One region of the Curtobacterium sp. PvP017 genome, then DNA from elsewhere that is predicted to be linked to it. Evidence: riboswitches for the same ligand, from Rfam matches in the RefSeq annotation. Region 1 holds a riboswitch; the other holds the start of a gene.
The links. Region 1 has a riboswitch for thiamine pyrophosphate ahead of ACVKXF_RS11180 (ECF transporter S component). Riboswitches for the same ligand answer to the same signal wherever they lie in the genome.
Positions count from the first base shown of each region.

Region 2: linked by a shared signal. The riboswitch ahead of thiM (hydroxyethylthiazole kinase) and the one ahead of ACVKXF_RS11180 (ECF transporter S component) in region 1 are both predicted to bind thiamine pyrophosphate.

Region 1 covers NZ_JBSSCY010000005.1:37,750-41,415, reverse strand. Annotated here, with positions in the region: gene ACVKXF_RS11185 (ATP-binding cassette domain-containing protein) at 1-1,385, opposite strand, end outside; gene ACVKXF_RS11180 (ECF transporter S component) at 1,427-2,065, opposite strand; TPP riboswitch at 2,061-2,172, opposite strand; gene ACVKXF_RS11175 (hypothetical protein) at 2,271-2,591, opposite strand; gene glgX (glycogen debranching protein GlgX) at 2,721-3,666, shown strand, end outside.
Region 2 covers NZ_JBSSCY010000006.1:178,183-181,848, reverse strand. Annotated here, with positions in the region: gene thiD (bifunctional hydroxymethylpyrimidine kinase/phosphomethylpyrimidine kinase) at 1-198, opposite strand, end outside; gene thiE (thiamine phosphate synthase) at 195-938, opposite strand; gene thiM (hydroxyethylthiazole kinase) at 935-1,795, opposite strand; TPP riboswitch at 1,784-1,879, opposite strand; gene ACVKXF_RS13265 (NUDIX domain-containing protein) at 1,961-2,863, shown strand; gene ACVKXF_RS13260 (phosphotransferase enzyme family protein) at 2,994-3,666, shown strand, end outside.

The DNA.
Region 1 (3,666 bases):
ACGACGGGCGGCCGTGCGGCGACCACCGCGGCGATGGCGAGCCGTCGCTGCTCGCCGCCGGACAGCGTGAAGGGGTTGGCGTCGGCGAGGTGGGCGAGGCCGAACTCGCCGAGGACCGCGTCCGCCCGGTCCGCGGCGTCCGGTGTGCCGAGCGCTCTGGGGCCGGCCTCGACCTCCTCGCGGACGGAGCGGGCGACGAACTGGTGCTCGGGGTCCTGGAAGACGGTGCCGATGCGGGCGGACAGCTCGCGGCTCGACCAGGTGTGCGGTGCGGGGTCGAGGCCGGCGGCGAGTTCCGTCGTTGCCGAGAGCTCCCCCGCCGCCGGAGGCAGGAGCCCCGCGAGCGTGAGGCCGAGTGTCGACTTGCCGATGCCGTTCGGTCCCGTGACCGCCACGACCTGACCGGCTCGGAGCTCGAGGTCGATCCCGCTGCCCACCCGCTGCCGCTTGCCGCGGGCGGTCCCGAGGTCCCGGGCCTCGAGCAGCGCCGCGCCCGCCCCCGCCCCGGCGCCCTCCCCCGCGCCGAGCGGGCGAAATGCCGCGGTGCCCTCGGCGGCCGACCGGGGCATTTCGCCCGCTCGCGCAGCGGCACGAAGCCGCCCGCGGGCCGCACCACGTCCGGGCTCGGCGCCGGGCACCCACACCCCGGCCGCGGTGAGCGCGGCGCCGTGCCGTGCGAGGACCTCGGCCGGGGCGCCGTCCGCGACGACTCCGCCGCCGGGTGCGAGCAGCACGAGCCGGTCGACCAGATCGAGCCAGGTGCCGATCCGGTGCTCCACCACGAGCAGGGTCGCCCCGGTCTCGTCGAGCAGCGCCCGGACGGCGTCGTGCACCTGGAGCACGCCGGCCGGGTCGAGGTTCGCGCAGGGTTCGTCGAGCACGAGGGCTCCCGGACGCATCGCGAGTACCCCGGCGAGCGCCAGCCGTTGCCGCTGGCCGCCGGACAGCATCGCGGTGGAACGGTCGAGGGGCAGGTCGAGCCCGACGACCTCGAGGGCCGACCGCACCCGCGCCCAGGTCTCGTCGCGCGGGACGCCGAGGTTCTCACAGCCGAACGCCACGTCGTCACCGATCCGCGACATCACGGTGTGCGCCTCGGGGTCCTGCATGACGAGGCCGACACGCCCGCGGACCGCGCGGGGGTCGGCACCGTCGACCAGGACCGAGCCGTGCGCGGAGGCAGCCGTGTCGTCGGTGGCGTCGGGTTCGTCGGGCAGGACCGCGGCGACCGCTCGGAGCAGCGTCGACTTGCCGGAGCCGGACGGTCCGACGATCGCGACCCGCTCCCCCGGCTCGACGCTCAGGTCGACGCCGCGGACGGCCCACTCGGCGCGTTCGGGGTAGCGCCATCCCCAGTCGCGGAACGCGATGCGTGCGGCGCGCACGCCGACGGCGTCCGGGGACGTCGACGACGGAGCGGACACCGTCACACCAGTTCGCGCGGCCGACGCCGACTGTGTTCGCGACCCGCCGCGAACGAGGACAGCACGCCGGTGCGGGCGAGTGCGCGGACGAGCAACCACGAACCGGCACCCGCGATCACCGCGCCCGAGATGACCGCGCAGACGACGTAGACGATCTTGAACGCGGCGTCGAGGCCGGGGTACCACAGCACGGTGTCGTTGATGCCGAGCGCGAGGCCGGCCGCGGCGCCCGCCAGGACGACGACCGGCAGCCGGTACACGCGGTACAGGAACAGGGCGAGGACGATCTCGGCTCCGAGGCCCTGGACGAGCCCGGCCTCGAGCGTCAGCCAGCCCCACTGGGTGCCGAATAGTGCCTCGACGGACGCGGCGACCATCTCACCGTAGAGTGCGGCGCCGGGCTTGCGGACGACGATGGCGACGAGTGGGCCAGCGAGCAGCCATACGCCGCCGAACAGCGCTTTCGTCCCCGGCAGGACGAGGTCCATGACGGCACTGATGGGTTCGTAGCCGAACTCCCAGAGCCGGAAGACGACGCCGAGTGCCACCGCGAGCACGCTCGCGACGACGATGTCGACGACCCGCCAGCGCAGCGATCGCCGCGGGGCGGTGTGGACGGTAGATGACGTGCCAGAAGACATGGTGCTGGACTCCTCCCTGCGCCGGCATGATCCGGATCAGGTTCGACGGTCGGAGCGCCACTCGCTCCCTCTCAGCCCGGCGGTCCCGGACTCCCGTGTGTGTCCCAGCAGTCTAGACGTGGTCGCGACCACATGACGGGTCGCGACCACGGATCGGACGGGAGGCCCGTGGCGGGTCCGTCACGGGCCTCCCGTCCGATCGTCGCTACTTCTTCAGGACGCGCACCAGTTTCCGGAGCACGGTGCCGGTCACCCAGACGAGCGGGATGCTGACGGCGACGAGCGAGATGAGGTTCGGCTCGAACTCGAGGTCCTTGCCGGGGCGACGGACGTACGCGCCGACCGGGATCGACGCGCCGCCGCCACCACCGCCGCCGTTCTCGTCGTCCCCGCCGCCCCCGAAGCCGAACCAGCCGAGGGACACCGGGATGAGGGTCTGGTCTCCGACCTCGACGGGGTCCCCGTAGTTCGTGGAGACGCCGATCGGGCGTACCTTGTCTGCGATCTGCGTGACGATGTTGGCCATGCGCGCGACGCTACTCGTCCGTTCCTCCACAGGGCGGGCCACGCGCGCAGGGGTGCACAGCTGGGGCTTGTCTGCGGACGCGGACGGGCGTCACCGATATGTTGGCGCGACCATCACCTGGAGGACCGTTTGCACACCTGGCCCGGCAACCCGTACCCGCTCGGGGCGACCTACGACGGAAGCGGCACGAACTTCGCGCTCTTCAGCGAGGTCGCCGAGCGCGTCGAACTCTGTCTGTTCGACACCGACGGCAACGAAGAGTGCATCCCCCTCGTCGAGGTCGACGCCTACGTCTGGCACGCCTACCTGCCGAACATCGGCCCCGGGCAGGAGTACGGCTTCCGTGTCCACGGCCCGTACGACCCCGACAGCGGTGCACGCTGCAACCCGTCGAAGCTCCTGCTCGACCCCTACGCCAAGGCGACGAGCGGCGAGATCGACTGGGACCAGTCACTCTTCGCGTACACGTTCGGCGACCCTGACTCGACGAACGACGACGACTCTGCGGCGCACATGATGAAGGGCGTCGTGATCAACCCGTTCTTCGACTGGCAGGGCGACCGCGCACCGCGCACGCCCTACGGCGAGACCGTGATCTACGAAGCACACGTCAAGGGCCTCACCGAGACCCACCCCGACGTGCCGGAGGAGCAGCGCGGCACCTACGCCGGCGTCTCCCACCCCGCGGTCATCGAGCACCTGCAGCGACTCGGCATCACGACGCTCGAGCTCATGCCCGTGCACCAGTTCGTGAACGACTCCACCCTGCAGGACAAGGGGCTGTCGAACTACTGGGGCTACAACACCATCGGCTTCTTCGCGCCGCACTCCTCGTACTCGTCCTCGGGCGACCAGGGGCAGCAGGTGCAGGAGTTCAAGACCATGGTGCGGGAACTCCACCGCGCCGGCATCGAGGTCGTGCTCGACGTCGTCTACAACCACACCGCCGAGGGCAACCACCTCGGACCGACACTGTCGTTCCGCGGCATCGACAACGCGGCGTACTACCGCCTGGTCGACGACGACAAGAAGTTCTACATGGACTACACGGGCACCGGGAACTCGCTCAACGTCG
Region 2 (3,666 bases), on a different contig from region 1:
CGCGTCGAGCTGCTCCCGCAGGAACGCGACGTCCGGCACGTGCACCGACCGCACGCCGTGCGTGTTCTGCGCGACGAGGGCCGTCACCACCCCCATGCCGTAGCCGTCGTGCGCGGCGATCGCCTTGAGGTCGGCCTGCAGCCCGGCGCCGCCGGTCGGGTCGGTCCCGGCGACGGCCAGGACGCGCGGGACGGTCACGAGTCCGCCCCGTGGTGCGAGGAGGCCGGGAGGAACGGATCACCCTGGGTGGACCGCCCCCGCTCCGCCCCGTGCCCGGTTCCAGAGCCCCACGCGGTCACGTACGCGGCCGCCGCGGATCCCGGGTCGGCCGCGGCGCAGATGCCCGACACGATCGCGACCCCGGCAGCGCCCGCTGCTCGAAGCGGCACGACGTCGTCGAGCGTGACGCCGCCGATCGCCACGCACCGTACCTCGGTCGCGGCGGCCAGCCGGGCGAACCCGTCGTGGCCGAGCGCCGGCGGGTGGTCGGCCTTCGTCGCCGTGGGGTGCACGACCCCGACGCCGAGCAGGTCGACGGTGCCGCGGGGCAGCCGCTCGACGGCAGCCAGGTGCTCGAGCGTGTTCGCCGTCAACCCGACGTGCGCGTCCGGCCCGAGCAGCGCCCGCGCGGCCGTCACGGGCACGTCCGACTGGCCGAGGTGCACCCCGGCGACCCGGTGCCCCGCGTGCCGAGCGGCGAGGGCGACGTCGAGCCGGTCGTCGACCACCACGATCGCGCGGTCCCCGACGGCGTCGGCCACGGCGGCCGTCAGGGCGAGCAGGTCACGGGCCGAGGCGTCCTTGTCCCGCACCTGCACGATCCCGACCCCGGCGTGCACCGCGGCGCGGACCACCCCGAGCACCCCGACACCGTGCCGGTCGGCCAGCGCGCCGTCGGTGACCAGGTAGACGCCGACGTCCCGCCGCGGCCCGCTCATGCCGGCACCACCAGGGACGCGGGCTCGGCCTCGACCGTGATCCGGGCCTCGCGGACGACGTCCTCCGGGGTGAGCGACGCCAACCGGTCGAGGAACAGCGGCTGGAACGTGCCGGGGCCGCCGGCCTCGCGTGCGGCGAGCTCCGCGGCGATGGTGTGCACCGCGGTCGCGGCGACGGCGGCCGCGCCGGCGTCGTCGGGCGCGACCGACGTGAACGCGGCGACGACCGCGCCGAGGGCACACCCGCCCCCGGTGATCCGCGTCAACAGGTCGGTGCCGTTCGCGACCCGCACCACACCGGTGCCCGGCGCGACCAGCAGGTCGACGGGACCCGACACGGCCACCGCGGCCACGAGCCTCCCGGTCGACGCCTGCACGGACGCGAGACGGGCGTCCTCGGTGCCCACCGTGCTGTCGACGCCGCGGCCACCGGCCGAGTCGCCGAGCAGGGCGAGCACCTCGGAGGCGTTGCCCCGCAGCACCGTCGGGTGCAACCCGAGCAGGTCGCGGGCCAGGGCGGTGCGCACCGGCAGCGAGCCGACGGCGACGGGGTCGAGCACCCACGGGGTGCCCGCGTCGCGAGCGGCGTGCGCGGCCTCGAGCGCGGCCACCCGCGGTTCGGCGTGCGGGGTGCCGGTGTTCACCAACAGGGCATCGGCCACCCGGGCGAACGGCCCCGCTTCGGTCGGGACGTCGACCATCGCGGGTGACGCACCGAGCGCGAGCAGCACGTTCGCGGTGACGTTCTGCACCACGGTGTTCGTGATGCACTGCACCAACGGACTCCGGGCACGGACGGCCTCGAGCAGTTCGGCGGTTCGGTGGGCCCAATCAGGGGAGGGCGCAGCGGTTTCCATGGACGATCCCTTCGCGAGTACGAGCTCGAGCAGGTTCGACGGGTGTGATCTCAGCCGCTGGTTGCGGCACCCCGTGTCTCGAGCGACACCGTACACGAGCCGCTGCGTGGTGCCACGGCCGTCGTCTCCGGTCACATGTCCGGCCCCGTGTGACAGGGTTGACGGGTGCCAGACACCACGCCTCCCGGACCGCCCCCGGGCCCCCGCGACCCCGGCGACGCCTGGGCGGTCGGCCCCGACGGCACCAAGGCCTGGGGACTCTTCGGCGCCGCCGGACTGCTCGTCGACGACGGCGCCGGACGCGTGCTCCTGCAGCACCGCGTCGAGTGGAGCCACCACGGCGGCACCTGGGGCATCCCCGGCGGCGCACGACACCAGGGCGAGGACGCCGTCACCGGCGCACTCCGCGAGTCCGCGGAGGAAGCCGGGGTGCCGCACGACGGCGTCGACCTGCGCCACACCGCACTGCTCGACCTGGGGTTCTGGACCTACACGACCGTCGTGGGGCGCGCCTCCCGGCCCTTCGAACCGGTCATCGCGGACCGCGAGAGCATCGCGCTCTCCTGGATCCCCGTCGACGACGTCGACGACCTCCCGCTGCACCCCGGGTTCGGCAGGTCGTGGCCGGCCCTCCGCGCGTCCATCACCACCACGCCGCACATCGTCGTCGACGCCGCGAACGTCGTCGGCAGCGTGCCCGACGGGTGGTGGAAGGACCGCGCGGGCGCCGCTGCGCGCCTGCTGTCGTCGGTGACGGCGCTCGCCGCGTCCGGGGTGCCGGCCGACCTGCTCGCGTTGCCGTTCGCCCGGTGGTGGCCGCGGTGGACGGTGGTGCTCGAGGGTGCAGCCCGTGGTGCTTCGGCGGACGGGACCGACGGGTCCGGACCGGTCGAGGTCGTGCAGGCTCCGGGCTCCGGCGACGACGCGATCGTGTCGGCTGCGCAGTCCGCGGTGGACGCGGGGGACGGCCCCGTCGTGGTCGTCACCGCCGACCGTGAGCTCCGAGCCCGCGTCGAGGCGATCGGCGCCGTCGTGCACGGACCGTCCTGGCTGCGCGACCAGTCCTAGCGGGGCGGAGTGACACGGCGCGCCGTGTCACTCGCCGTGACGTGTTGTTCACACCGCTGTGTCACGAGCGGACCCACTCGTCGGTACGCTGGCCGGACGTCAACGGAGACGCACACACAGGAGGTTCTCCATGGAGCGGATCACCAGGGCCGACGACCGAGTCCACCGCCCGGCCGGGCCGTGGACACCGACCGTCCACCGGCTGCTCGCACACCTGCACGAACAGGGGTTCGTCGCGGCACCGGAGCCGATCGAGCACGGCGACACCCTCGAGACGGTGTCGTTCGTCCCCGGGGTCGCGGGGGAGTACCCGTGGACCGAGGACGTCGCGAGCGAAGCCGCCCTCGTCACGAGCGCCCGGCTGCTCCGGCAGTTCCACGACGCCGCAGCCACCTATCCGTTGGACGCATCGCGGGACTGCTGGTCCCAGGCCGAGCGGACACCCGTCGAGACGATCGTGCACGGCGACTTCGCCCCGTACAACTGCGTCTACGACGGCATCCAGGCCGTGGGGCTCATCGACTTCGACACCGCCCACCCTGGGCCCCGCGTCTGGGACGTCGCGAGTGCCGTGTACCGGTTCGCCCCGTTCACCACGGGGGCCGTCGAGGGCATGACCGCCCCCGCCCTCGAGGACAGGCTCGCCCGTGCCGCGGAGTTCTGCCGTGCCTACGACCTCGACGCCCGCTCCCGCAGCGTCCTCGCCGAGACGATGACCGCGTCCCTCGTCGCGATGGTCACCACCATGGAGACGGAGGCCGCCGCGGGCAACCCGAAGTTCGTCAGTGACCTGGCGCACGGGC